3 regions of the Mesorhizobium sp. M0500 genome follow, and region 3 is predicted to be linked to each of the others. Evidence: predicted binding sites of a transcription regulator. Region 3 holds the regulator's gene; each other region holds the start of a gene.
The links. Region 3 encodes PhoB, which activates phosphate uptake and scavenging genes when phosphate is short. Its sites were predicted from a motif close to TGTCATNNANCTGTCAT; they were not measured.

Region 1: NKI70_RS19335 (PhoX family protein) is a predicted target of PhoB. The motif match lies at 2,255-2,271, and genes of this name have one in related genera.
Region 2: ugpB (sn-glycerol-3-phosphate ABC transporter substrate-binding protein UgpB) is a predicted target of PhoB. The motif match lies at 2,866-2,882, and genes of this name have one in related genera.

The regions. Positions count from the first base shown of each region.
Region 1 is NZ_JAMYRB010000010.1:79,868-84,466, reverse strand. Features, by position in the region: gene NKI70_RS19355 (SMP-30/gluconolactonase/LRE family protein) at 1-555, shown strand, start outside; partial or broken gene NKI70_RS19350 (sodium-independent anion transporter) at 572-822, opposite strand; gene NKI70_RS19345 (phosphatase PAP2 family protein) at 1,082-1,783, opposite strand; gene NKI70_RS19340 (hypothetical protein) at 1,798-2,136, opposite strand; gene NKI70_RS19335 (PhoX family protein) at 2,338-4,329, shown strand; gene NKI70_RS19330 (GNAT family N-acetyltransferase) at 4,431-4,599, opposite strand, start outside.
Region 2 is NZ_JAMYRB010000002.1:15,372-19,970, reverse strand. Features, by position in the region: gene tlpA (thiol:disulfide interchange protein TlpA) at 1-214, shown strand, start outside; gene NKI70_RS03805 (bifunctional diguanylate cyclase/phosphodiesterase) at 217-2,649, opposite strand; gene ugpB (sn-glycerol-3-phosphate ABC transporter substrate-binding protein UgpB) at 2,945-4,255, shown strand; gene ugpA (sn-glycerol-3-phosphate ABC transporter permease UgpA) at 4,337-4,599, shown strand, end outside.
Region 3 is NZ_JAMYRB010000002.1:141,225-145,823, forward strand. Features, by position in the region: gene xylF (D-xylose ABC transporter substrate-binding protein) at 1-108, opposite strand, end outside; gene NKI70_RS04430 (ROK family protein) at 395-1,639, shown strand; gene phoB (phosphate regulon transcriptional regulator PhoB) at 1,649-2,338, opposite strand; gene phoU (phosphate signaling complex protein PhoU) at 2,355-3,062, opposite strand; gene pstB (phosphate ABC transporter ATP-binding protein PstB) at 3,095-3,898, opposite strand; gene pstA (phosphate ABC transporter permease PstA) at 3,895-4,599, opposite strand, start outside.

The sequences.
Region 1 (4,599 bases), on a different contig from region 3:
CATGTGCGCGTCGTCGATCTCGCAAGCGGCAAGCTAACATCGACGATCGACGTGCCGAACGCGGTCTTCCTCAACGACGTGACCGCCGACGCGTCCGGCAAGATCTACGTCACGGATATGCTTGCCGATACGATCTATCGCATCGACGGCGACCGGCCCGAACTGTTCGTCAGGGATGCGGCGCTTGCTTCGCCGAATGGTATCTTCGCCGATGGCGGCCGGCTGATCGTCGCTTCGTGGGGCAGGGGCATCAAGCCCGACTTCAGCACCGCGGAGCCGGGCGGCCTGCTCTCGGTCGATCTTGCTACCAAGGCCGTTTCGCCACTGGCTGGCGCGGAAAAGTTTGCCAACCTCGATGGCGTCGTTGCCATCGGCGGCAGCATCTACGCCACTGCCTATATGACCGGCACGCTCTACCGCTACAAAGCCGGCGGTACGCCGCAAGTGGTTGCGACGTTCAAACCGGGCAGCGCCGACATCGGCACCGACGGCAGGTCGACAATCTTCGTGCCGCTGATGAACGAGGGCGAGGTCTCAGCGTTGGGCCTCGACTAAGCCGGCAGTTGCCGGCTCAGGCGGCGGGCGCGGCTTTCCTCAGCTGCGCCCGCGCATCCGTGATCGAGGCGGCATAAGTCACCAGCGGCCGCTTGACACCGTGGTTGATCAGCATGCGGCGTACTCCTGCGGTGAAGCGCCTGATATAATGAAGCGAACGCCGGCGCGGCTCGCCTTGTGGGCCGCACCCTCGATGACATTGGCTGCCGTCGAATCGAAGAACGGCACCGCCGAACAGTCGAGGATGAAGTTCCGGCGCTGGCGCGGTCGGCGACGTCTTCCTGCACCAAGGATTGATGGTCTGCCTCCAAACATGCAGCACTCTTTGCCAGCCGATGCGCAGTCATGCTACAAACCTCGGCATCGTTTGGCGGGACATCCACTGCGATCCCGAATGCACAGGCACGACTTCAAAAGGATGAGCGGGTGAAGATATTCAAAGCGTTGGCGACCTCGACAGCCTTGCTGTCGATGGTTTTCCTGCTGGCAGGCTGCGGTCATGGCCTGATCAATAGGCTGATTTGAGTCAGGTGCCGTCGGCCCGCCCAAGCCATCGCTGCAGGAACCGTGCCGCAAGCCAGCACAGCATCGCCCAGGCAAAGCCGGCGCACCAGCCGGCCAATACGTCGGACGGCCAGTGGACGCCGAGATAGATGCGGCTGATGCCGACCACCACCGTCGTCAGCACCGCCAGCCCGAGTACATAGATCTTCGTTGTCCGCCCGGGCAAAAACCGCGCCGCCATGCTGCCCAGCGTCAAATATGTCACCGCCGACAGCATGGCGTGGCCGCTCGGAAACGAAAGCGATGCCACATCGGCGAGATGCGAGACCAGATCAGGGCGCGGTCGGTCGATATCGAATTTCAGCACGCTTGACAGGAGCTGGCCGCCCGCTACCGCGACGAACATGAGAAGCGCCGCGCCTGGCCTGCGGATAAGGAGCAGATAGACGATCATTGCTGCCGTGATCAGCACCAGTACGCTGGCGCTGCCGAGGCTGGTGATATCGCGCATCGCCCCTTCCAGCCACGCCGGTCCGATCGGATTGTCGGGCTGCCCGGCCTCGCGGAAGGCAAGCAGGATTTCGGTGTCGAAGGCATGCGGCGTGGTGGCCCGCGCCAGCTCCATCAGCTCCTCGAACCCCCACAGCCCGCCGGCAATGACCAGCCCGGCCAGCAGAACCGGGAACTCCAGCCAGTTGCGCAGTCTGCTTGCAATCTTCTTCATCGGCCCGATCGCAGTTACAGCCTTTGCAGATAGGGCCCGAGCGTGATCAGCGCCACAGCTGCGATGGCAAGCACGATGCCGGTTGCCTGTAAGGCATTGACGCGCTCGCCGAAGAAGACCAGCGCCACCACATTCACCGACACCAGCTGGATCACCGCCGACAGGCTGAACGACACCGACATGCCGAATTCACGGATCAGCCTCAGCATGATCAGATTGCCCAGCGAATAGAGCGCCAACGTCAGCACAATCTTGCCGAGGCTCGGCGCCAGCCCCCACTGTTTTGCGGCCATCGCCGCCAGCAGGAAGATCACCGTCGAAACGCAGAGCTGCCCAAGTCCCCAGAAACTCACTTTTGTTCCTCCCGATGCGGTCCCTACGCGCCTGCCGCAGCTCTTGTTTCCGAAGCGCCGGTCGCGGTCAAGCGGGGCCGATGTTGGATACGAAATCGCAGGCGGCAATTAGCCGGCATGTCATCAAACTGTGACCTGCCGGCGATACCGGATTGGCCAGGCAACACGCTCCAGCAATCCATCCAGCCAGAGGCAGGCCCAATGACCGAACATCGCTCCCCTGACGCCCATTTTCGCACCAGCCTGCTCGAGGAAAACGATGGGCCAGGAGCCAATCCCACCGACAACCGCACCATGGGTGAGATCATCGCCGCGCGGTTCTCGCGCCGCGGCTTCCTCAAGGGCTCGCTTGCCGTCTCGGCCATAGCCGCTACCGTCAGCCCGCTGGCGCTGATCACCGCCGACAATGCCCGCGCCGCCGAAGGCTCCGCCTTCGCTTTTGACGAGCTCGAGGCCGGCATCGACGACAAGCATCACATCGCACCCGGCTATGACGCCGATGTACTGCTGCGCTGGGGCGATCCGCTGTTCGCCGATTCGCCGGAATTCGATCCGACAAAACAGTCGGCGGAAGCCCAGGCCAGACAATTCGGCTACAACAACGACTATGTCGGTTATATCCCGATCGACGGCTCGGCCGAGCACGGCCTGCTGGTCGTCAATCACGAATACACCAATCCGCACCTGATGTTTCCGGGCCTCGTCACCATCATCGATGGCAAAGCCAAGCAAGCACCCCTCAGCAAGGAGCAAGTGGATGTCGAGATGGCCGCGCATGGCGGCACTATCGTCGAGATACGCAAGGTATCAGGCAAATGGCAGGTCGTTCGCGACGGCAAGCTCAACCGCCGCATCACCTCCAACACCGAGATCGCGCTCTCCGGCCCGGTCGCCGGCCACGACCGCGTCAAGACCAGCGCCGATCCGACCGGCACGAAGGTCATCGGCACCATCAACAATTGCGCCGGCGGCGTCACGCCGTGGGGCACCTATGTCATGGCCGAGGAGAACATCCACGGCTATTTCTCGGGCGAGCTGCCGCAGGGCCACAAGGAGGCGGCCAATTACAAGCGCCTCGGCATTCCCGAAGGTGCCTATGAATGGGCAGCGCATTACGGCCGTTTCGACATCGGCAAGGAGCCTAACGAGCCGAACCGCTTCGGCTGGATCGTCGAGGTCGACGTCCTGGATCCGACTTCGGTGCCGAGGAAGCGCACCGCGATGGGGCGCTTCAAGCATGAGGGCGCCGAATCGATCGTCGCCCAGGATGGCCGTGTCGTCTTCTATCTCGGCGACGACGAGCGCTTCGACTATGTCTATAAGTTCGTCACCACAGGCAAGTTCAATCCGGACAACCGCCCCGCGAACATGGATTTGCTCGACGACGGCACCTTGCATGTCGCCAAGTTTGCCGACGACGGTTCGGTCGAATGGCTGCCGATCGTCTTCGGCCAAGGGCCGCTGACGGCGGAGAACGGCTTTGCCAGCCAGGCCGACGTGCTGATCGAGACGCGCCGCGCCGCCGACCTGCTCGGCGCCACCAAGATGGACCGCCCGGAAGACATCCAGCCCAATGCCGCCAACGGCAAGGTCTATGTCATGCTGACCAACAATTCGAAGCGCGAGGCCGACCAGGTCGACGCTGCCAATCCGCGTGCCGAAAATGCCTTTGGCCACATCATCGAGATCGTCGAGGACGGCGGTGATTTCACCGCGACAAAGGGCAGGTGGGAAATCCTGCTGAAATGCGGCGATCCCGCTGTGACCGACGTCGGCGCCACCTTCTCGACCGCAACCACCGCCAATGGCTGGTTCGGCATGCCGGACAATTGCACGGTAGATTCGGCTGGTCGCCTCTGGGTCGCCACCGACGGCCAAGGCCCGAAAGCCACCGGCCGCACCGATGGTCTGTGGGCTGTCGATACGGAGGGGACGGCACGGGCGACATCAAAGCTGTTCTTCCGCGTGCCGATCGGCGCCGAAATGTGCGGTCCCCTGTTTGCGCCGGACGACCAGACCGCCTTCGTTGCCGTCCAGCATCCGGGCGACGGCGGCGAGGACTGGGAGGCTTTCGGCCGTCCGTCCTACTATGAGGATTTGTCGACGCGCTGGCCCGACTTCAAGCCGGACATGCCGGTGCGCCCGGCGGTCGTTGCCATCACCAGGCAAGGCGGCGGCAAGATCGCGGTCTGACACGCAGCAAGGTCTTGCAGTCTCAAGGAAGGATTTCGGCCATACGAAATCCTTCCTTCCGATACGGGATGCATCCATGCTGCGCATCAGGCGCCGACTAATCATTCGCTGCGCTGAGCCACGGCGACATTCATTGTGCTTCGCAACCTGAAGCCGATGGACTCGTATAACGCTATGGCCGCGGCGTTGCTGGCATAGGCGTGGAGATAGGGAACTTCGCCGCGCGCCACTATCCGGTTTGCCACGAATAGGGACAGCAGCTTGCCCAGG
Region 2 (4,599 bases), 130 kb from region 3:
CCTGGAGGACACCGGCGTCAAGTCGCTCGGCTACTATCGCGATGCCACGATGGCGCTGTTCAACGACGTCAAGACGCGCGGCCTGGCGCTCGGTCTGCCGGTCACCATGCTGATCGATGGGCAAGGCTGCCTGATCGCCCATATGAATGGCCCGGCCGAATGGTCGGGGCCGGATGCCAAGCGTCTGGTCGAGGCGGCGCTTCAGCCGGGATAGGCTCAGACCGTGCGCAGGCGCGGCTTGAGCACGGCAATGCTTGCGCCGCGTCGGCTGGCGGTGCGGATTGCCGGAGCGGCCACGCCCGTCAGTTCCCCGAATGTCTCGATCGGAGCCGGTTTGCCGAGGTAGTAGCCTTGCCCGATCTCGCAAGCCTCGGCGTCCAGGAACTGCAATTCACCCGGCGTCTCGATGCCTTCTGCCAGAACCGGTAGGCCGAGACCGCGTCCAAGCCCCAGCACGGCGCGAACGATCGCCGCGAACTGGGCGTTCTTGTCGACCGATTTGATGAACGACCCGTCGATCTTGATCTTGTCGAAGGGAAAGGCGCTGAGGTTGGACAGCGAAGAATAGCCGGTGCCAAAATCGTCCATCGCCACATGCACGCCAAGCGCCTTGACCTGCCTCAAGGTTGCCAGCGCGCGCGGCATGTCCTTCACCAGGGCCGTTTCGGTGATCTCCAGTTCGAGCCTGCCGGGGGCCAGGCCGGATCTCGTCAATGCGTCGTGCACCTTGCGGCTGAAGTTCGGATTGTGAAGTTGCACGGCGGAGACGTTGACGGCGACCATCAGCGGGTTTGTCCAGCGAACAGCATCGTTACAAGCCGTCGTCAGCACCCAGTCGCCGATCTGCGCGATAGCGCCACTGTCCTCGGCCACGGGGATGAAAACGGCCGGAGAAATGTCACCCCGCTCAGGGTGCTGCCAACGGACCAGGGCTTCGAAGCCGATCATCCTGCCGCCGCGGATCTCCTTCTGCGGCTGATAGACGAGGTGGAACTCCTTGCGGGCGATCGCCTGGCGCAATTCATGCTCCATCACGCGCTTGTCGCGAGCCGCGGTGCCCATGGCTATCTCGAAAAACCGATAAGTGTCCCTGCCTTCGGTTTTGGCGCGATGGAGTGCCGTGTCGGCATGGCTGATCAGGCCGGCCTGGTCTTCGGCATCCAGCGGAAAGAAGGCGATGCCGATGCTGGCCGAGACGAGGCCGGAGCCGACCGAAACCCTGTTTTCCTCCCGGATCGCCGCCAGCAAGTCCTCGGCTATCCGGCCTGCGGCCAGGGGGTCGGGGAGGTTCGGAGCTATGATGGCAAATTCATCGCCGCCGAGACGCGCGAGCATCTGTCCGTGGCGCGGGATGCCGGAAATGCAGTGCGCCAGCTTCTGCAGCATAGCATCGCCGGCCCCGTGGCCATAGAGGTCGTTGACTTGCTTGAACCGGTCAAGGTCAAGCAGCAGGAGCGCCAGATGTCCATCCTTGCCGCCACGATCCATCGAGGCGAATTCTGCTTCCAGCCGGGAAGAAAAGCTCCGCCGATTGGCAAGCCCGGTAAGCGGATCGAAATGCGCGAGGCGGAGGATCTCTTGTTCTGCCTTCTTGCGCTCACGGATGTCGCGAACGGCAAGCACCGTATGAGGCCTGCCGCAGTAGGTGATTTTCCTGGCGATCAGCTCGACAGGAATTCTCGCCCCGTCGCTGCCCCTTAACTTCGCTTCCTGCGCCTGTTCGCCGAAGCCGGACATATCGGCTGCGCTCTGTCCGTCGAAAAGCTCGCCGAATTGCATCGTGTTCAGGGTGGCTGTCGCTGTTCCGGTCAGCTTCGCCATACTGTCATTGGCGCTGACAATGCGGGTGCCATCGCAAACGATCAGACCTTCCACCGCCGCATTGGCGAGATCGTGCATGCGATCGGCCTCGAGCTTCTGGCGGCGAAAGCGCAGGTCGATCCATAGCGCGGCACCCGATAGCACAAGGATTATCAGGCTGGCGACCGCTGCGGCAAAGGCCTGGGAAATGGGCTCGATGGAATGTTCGGATATTTCAATCGAGGAATCCGGAATGATCGACACCGCGGCCATCGCGATGAAATGCAAGCTGCAAATCGCCAGCGTTAAAAGCGCGGCGCCGCCGAAAGTCGCGAGCGCTGACGGACGGCGCAAGACGACAAGGAGCGCCAGTGCCGCGAGGGTCACGCCGGCCAGAAGCGATATCGCGACAAGGAGCAGGTTCCATACGACCCGGCCTTCGACCTCGAAAGCTGCCATGCCGATGTAGTGCATCGTCGCGATGGCGCCGCCCAGAATGGCGCCACCGGCGAGGAAATGGTCGATGCCGCGGCGCAAGGTGGCGACCCACATCCCAAGCGCGGTCATGATAACGGCGGCGGCAAGCGAAAAGGCGGATAATCCCGGATTGTATGCGTTCGGTATTCCCGGCGTAAACGCGGTCATGGCGATGAAATGCGTCGCCCATATGCCGAACCCGGTCGAGGCTGCGGCGATCATCAGCCAGACAAGCCGGTTTCGCTCGGTCGATCGGCCGACATGCTTAAGGAGATTAACCGCTGAGAAGCAAGAAATTCCACAGACGAGTGCGGCAAGCGCAACCAGTCTCGGATCGTGCTGACTTACAATACAATTATAGACCGTCAGCATCCTGGTTCACTCGGTCTGCCAAAACTAACAGGGGAGGTGTGACTGATTAGTTCTTGGAGATTTTAACGAATGGTTAACCCGCGGGCCATGAGGCGGGTCTTTTCGGGGGAAAACCGACGCCGCTGCGCCGAAAAGACGGTGATGTGATTTCTTGCGCCCGGTTCGGTAGCGAGTGCACTTTAGGAAGGAATGATGTTCATTGATCCGCAATAAAACCGTTGTCCGATTGTCATCAGCGCCACATATTGGCTTTGCGGAAGTGCCCCTTTCGCCAATGACAAACGGGAGATGAAACATGAAGTTCTTCGGCTTTGCGGCCGGTATCGCCGCCACCGTGACCCTGCTTTCCACCACCTCCGCCTTCGCCGTCACGCAGATCAGCTGGTGGCACGCCATGACCGGCGCCAACGCCGAGGTCGTCGCCAAGATCTCCAAGGATTTCAACGCCAGCCAGAGCGACTATGAGCTCGTTCCGGTGTTCAAGGGCACCTATCCGGAGACGCTGAATGCCGGCATCGCTGCCTTTCGTGCCGGGCAAGCGCCCGATATCCTCCAGGTGTTCGACGTCGGCACCGGCGTGATGATGGCGGCCGAGGGTGCGATAAAGCCGGTGGCCGATGTGATGACCGGCGCCGGGATGACTTTCGACAAGAGCCAGTATCTGCCCGGCATCGTCGGCTATTATTCGAAGCCGGACGGCACCATGCTATCGTTCCCCTACAACTCTTCCTCGCCGATCCTCTACTACAACAAGGACATCTTCCAGAAGGCAGGCCTCGACGTGAACAATCCGCCCAAGACGTGGAACGAGGTGTGGGAAGCTGCCAAGAAGATCAAGACGAGCGGCGCCGCCCCTTGCGGCTATACCTCGACCTGGCTGACCTGGATCCACCTGGAGAATTTCGCGGCGTGGAATGACGTGCCTTGGGCCACCCAGCAGAATGGCCTGGCCGGCGGTGATGTCGAACTCAAGATCAATGCGCCGATTTTCGTCAACCACTTCCAGGCGCTCGCTGACCTGGCCAAGGACGGCACATTCAAATATGGCGGGCGCACCTCCGAAGCCAAGCAGATATTCCTCGCCGGCGAATGCGGCATCTTCACCGAATCGTCGGGCGGCCTCGGCGATATCGTCAAGTCCGGCATGAACTATGGCATCGGCCAGCTTCCTTACGACAGTGACGCCAAGGGTGCCCCGCAGAACACGACGCCGGGCGGTGCCAGCCTGTGGGTGTTCGGCAACAAGTCGGACGAGGAATACAAGGGTGTCGCCGCCTTCTTTGCCTATCTGTCCAAGACCGATGTGCAGGAATATCTGCACCAGAAGTCGGGATACCTGCCTGTGACGCTCGCCGCGTATGAGGCGACGAAGAAATCAGGCTTCTATGACAAGAACCCCGGCCGCGAGACACCCATCCTGCAGATGATCGGCAAGTCGCCGACCGACAATTCGAAGGGCGTGCGCCTGCCGAATCTGCCGCAGGTGCGCGATATCCAGAACGAGGAGCTGGAGAAGATGCTGGCCGGCCAGCAAACCGCCCAGCAGGCACTCGACAATGCGGTTGCGCGCGGCAACGCGGCGATCAAGGAAGCGCTGGAGAACTGACGGGATTATCTCGGTTAGTCGGTTGGAATATCGCCCACGCGAGCCGGCGTGGGCGATACCTGGATAGCGAGGGAAATCAGCCTGTCTCCACGCGTCGTCTTTCCCAACAAGATCCTGCCCTACCTGCTGGTGGCGCCACAACTCGCCATCACCCTGGTTTTCTTCTACTGGCCGGCCGGTCAGGCGCTTTACCAGTCGATGCTCAGGCAAGACCCGTTCGGGCTGAAGAGCAGGTTCGTCTGGTTTGCCAATTTCCGGAAGGTGCTGGCCGATCCGGCCTACCTCAACTCGATCAAGGTCACCGTAGTGTTCTCTCTTGCGACCGCGATCGTTGCCATGGTTGT
Region 3 (4,599 bases):
GAAGTTCGACCAGGAAACGCCGATGACCTTGTCTTTAGCCTGCGCCACCGACGCCAGCGCCAGCGTCATGGCGACACCCGCCAGAATGGCGGTCGTGAATTTCTTCATCATATCCTCCCTGCGCCGCGTACGGCGTGACCAATTGGCTCAAAGACCAGCTTAGAAGCTCTAATTTTTTCGAGCCTCGAAAAAATACTGGCCCGATCTCCGGCTGCTGTCAACATCGATTCTGATGGATTTTGATGACTCTGCGAGTTTTTTCGAGCGTCGGAATAAACGATGACAGCGCCACCTGCATCTGACACTATTTGCCTGCGTCCGACACTATTTGTCGGACATTACCGACGGCTTCCGGTTCATGAGCGGCCGCGGCAACCGGGAGGAAAGCAAAACAATGTCGGTCGGAATCCGCCATGACGATTTGCGCCGGCGCAACCGGGCGATGGTGATCTCGGCGGTGCGCCGGGCCGGCCAGCCATCGCGTACTGAGATCGCAGCTACTACCGGCCTCAGTCATTCGACCATATCGGCGATCTCTTCCGACCTGATACGGGAAGGCATCCTCGCCGAGAGCAAGGCAAGTGAGCCCGTTTCGTTGAAACGCGGTCGTCCGCAGGTCGGCCTCGCCCTCAACCCGGAAGCGGCGGCGGTGCTGACCGTGGTGTTGTCGCTGAATTTCCTGTCGGCCGCCATTATCGACTATACGGGACAGGTGGTCGCCGAGGAACAGCGCCGGCTGGACACGCTGACCATGCCGCGCGACGAGCTGATCCGTGAATGCATGGCCATCGTCCGGCGCCGGCTGCAGGATCCAGACCTTGACGTCCGCAGTGTCGCCCGCATCGCCCTGGCGATTCAGGGCATTACCGACTCCCCTGCACGCGCCATGCTGTGGTCGCCGATCACGCCGCAGACCGACATCGCCTTTGCCGACATGCTGGAGGACGAATTCGGCATCCCGGCAACGGTGGAGAACGACTGCAACATGATGGCGGTGGCTTTGCGCTGGCGCAATCCGGATCGCTATCGCGACGACTTCATCGCCATCCTGCTTTCGCATGGCATCGGCATGGGGCTGGTGCTGAAGGGCGAACTGTTCACCGGGACGCATTCCTCGGGTGGCGAATTTGGCCACATGATCCATCGTCCGGGCGGCGCGCTCTGCCGTTGCGGGCGGCGCGGCTGCATCGAGGCCTATGCCGGCAACTACGCCATCTGGCGCAACGCCAGGCAGATGAGCGAAGAAAGCGAACCGATCGCCGACGTCAGCGACGCCGACATGCGAGCACTGGCGGCCCGGGCGCGCGAGAAAGATGGGCCGGAACGCGAGGCCTACCGCAAGGCCGGCGAAGCGCTGGGTTTCGGTCTCGGCTCGCTGTTCGCGCTGATCGATCCGGCACCGGTCGCGATGGTCGGCGCCAGTGCCGCCGCCTTCGATCTGATCGAGCCGGCCATGCGGAAGGCAATCGCCCAGACCGCCGGCGGCCAGCATTCAGGCTCGATCTCCTTCGATACAGAGCCGAACGAATTGCCGCTGATCCGCGAAGGCTGCGCGATGCGGGCGTTAAGCTTCGTCGACCAGGAGATTTTCGCGCCGGGCGCGCAAATGAGGCCCAGCGTCAGAAAGAACGTAGCCTGACCAGGCGGGTCAATCTTCCCTGATCGCATAGCCGGCACCGCGGATGGTGCGGATGACATCCGGCATCCGGCCGTTGTTGACGGCTTTGCGCAGCCGCCCGACATGCACGTCGACGGTGCGTTCGTCGATGTAGATTGTCTCGCCCCAGACATTATCGAGTAACTGGCTGCGCGAGAAGACACGGCCCGGATGCCGCATCATGAACTCGAGCAGCCGGAATTCGGTCGGCCCGAGCCTGATTTCGCTCTTCTTGCGATAGACCCTGTGCGATTCGCGATCGAGCACGATGTCGCCTACCTTCAGCACGCTGGACAGCACTTCCGGCTTGGCGCGCCGCAGCAGCGCCTTGACCCTGGCCATGAATTCCGGTGTCGAAAACGGTTTGACCAGATAGTCGTCGGCGCCGGTCGAAAGACCGCGCACCCGGTCGCTCTCCTCGCCGCGCGCGGTCAGCATGATGATCGGCAGCCGCTCGGTTTCGGGGCGCACCCGCAACCGACGACAGAGCTCGATGCCGGAAACCGCTGGTATCATCCAGTCGAGCACCAAAAGGTCGGGCACATTCTCCTGCAAACGGATCTCGGCTTCGTCGCCGCGTGTCACCACCTCGACCTGGTAGCCTTCGGATTCGAGATTGTAGCGGAGCAGCACACCCAACGGCTCCTCGTCCTCCACCACCATTATGCGTGGTGCGATCATCGGCTGGGCACCCCCATCATGTCACCGGTGCGGACATTGTCGTTTCGTCCTGCTTCGGACGATTGACCGGCAATTGCTCGCCGGTCAGCACATAATACGCATTTTCGGCGATGTTGGTGACATGGTCGCCGATCCGCTCCAGATTCTTGGCGCAGAACAGCAGGTGCGTGCAAGCGGTGATGTTGCGCGGATCTTCCATCATGTAGGTCAAGAGCTCGCGGAACACGGACGTGTATTTGACGTCGATGCGCTCGTCGGCGGCACGCAGCTTGGCCAACGCGGCCGCATCGCCTGCAGCATATTCCTCGATGACACCCTGCACCTGGATGAGAACCAGCTGCGCCATCGCGTCGATGGAATGCGACAGGTCCCGCGGCGTGGCGCTGAGGCCGACCGCACTCACGCGCTTGGCGATATTCTTGGCAAGATCGCCGATGCGTTCGAGGTCGCCCGCCATGCGGATCGCTCCGACCACATGGCGAAGATCGTGGGCCATCGGCTGGCGTTTGGCGATCAGGGTTATGGCGCGGTCGTCCAGTTCGCGTTGACGCGCATCCATGATGGCGTCGTCGGAAACGACGCGTTGCGCCAGCACGTTGTCGGAATTCAACAGGGCCTTGGTCGCCCCGCCGACCATCGAACCGGCGAGGTCGGCCATGTCGCGGATCAGCTTGCTGATCTGCTCGAGATCCTCGTCGAAAGAAGCGACTGTGTGTTCGCCCATGGTCCTGTCCTCATATGCATGATCGGAACGGCTCAGCCGAAGCGGCCAGTGATGTAGTCCTGCGTGCGCTTCTCGCGGGGCGACGTGAAGATCTTCTCGGTCCGGTCGAACTCGACCAGTTCACCCAGATACATGAAGGCGGTCTGGCGCGACACGCGCGCCGCCTGCTGCATGTTGTGGGTGACGATGACGATCGTGTAGTCGGCTTGCAATTCGTCGATCAGTTCCTCGATCTTGGCAGTCGACAGCGGGTCGAGGGCCGAAGCCGGTTCGTCGAGCAGAATGACTTCCGGCTTCACGGCCACGGTGCGGGCGATACAGAGCCGCTGCTGCTGGCCGCCAGATAGGCTCAAGCCGCTGGCGTTGAGCTTGTCCTTGACCTCGCTCCACAGCGCGGCGCGCTTCAACGCCTGTTCGACGCGGCCGTCCATCTCGGACTTGCCGAGGTTCTCGTAGAGCCTGACGCCGAAGGCGATGTTCTCGTAGATCGACATCGGGAACGGCGTCGGCTTCTGGAACACCATGCCGATCTTGGTCCTGAGGAGGTTGAGATCCTGCGACCGGTCGAGAATGTTCTTGCCGTCGAGCAGCACCTGGCCCTCGGCCGTCTGTTTTGGGTAGAGCTCATAGATGCGGTTGAACACACGCAGCAGCGTCGATTTCCCGCAGCCCGAAGGGCCGATGAAGGCCGTGACACTGCGCTCAGGCAGCGACAGGCTGATGTCCTTCAGCGCCTTGCTCTGGCCGTAGTAGAAGTTGAGATTCTTGACCTCGATCTTCGTCTTCTCGGCGACCGTTTCGGCCATCGTCATGTCTGGGGACAACATCTGTGTCATCTGTCCTCTCTGCGTCCGGTAAGGCTGCGGGCGAGGATGCTCAAGCCCAGAACCGTCAGGGTGATTATGAGTGCGCCGGTCCACGCCAGTTGCTGCCATTCCTCGTAAGGGCTGAGAGCGAACTGGAAGATGGTCACCGGCAGGCTGGCCATCGGCGCGTTGATATTGCTGCTCCAGAACTGGTTGTTGAGCGCGGTGAAGAGCAGCGGCGCCGTCTCGCCGGAAATGCGTGCTATCGCCAGCAATATGCCGGTGACGATGCCGGACAATGCGGCGCGGTAGGCGACCGAACGGATCACCACCCAGCGTGGCGCGCCGATCGCGGCACCGGCTTCACGCAACGCGTTCGGCACCAGGTTGAGCATGTCTTCAGTGGTGCGCACGACCACCGGAATGACCAGGATGGCAAGCGCAACGGCGCCGGCAATGGCCGAGAAATGTCCCATTGGCCGCACCATCAGCTCATAGACAAACAAGCCGATGATGATCGACGGCGCCGACAACAGGATGTCGTTGATGAAGCGGACGACGGTGGTGATGCGCGAAAAGCGTCCATACTCGGCCATGTAGGTTCCCGCCAGCACGCCGATCGGCGTGCCGACGACAACGGCGATGATCGTCATCAGCAGGCTGCCCGCGATGGCATTGAGCAGGCCGCCGGCCTCGCCCGGTGGTGGCGTCATCTCGGTGAAGACCGCGAG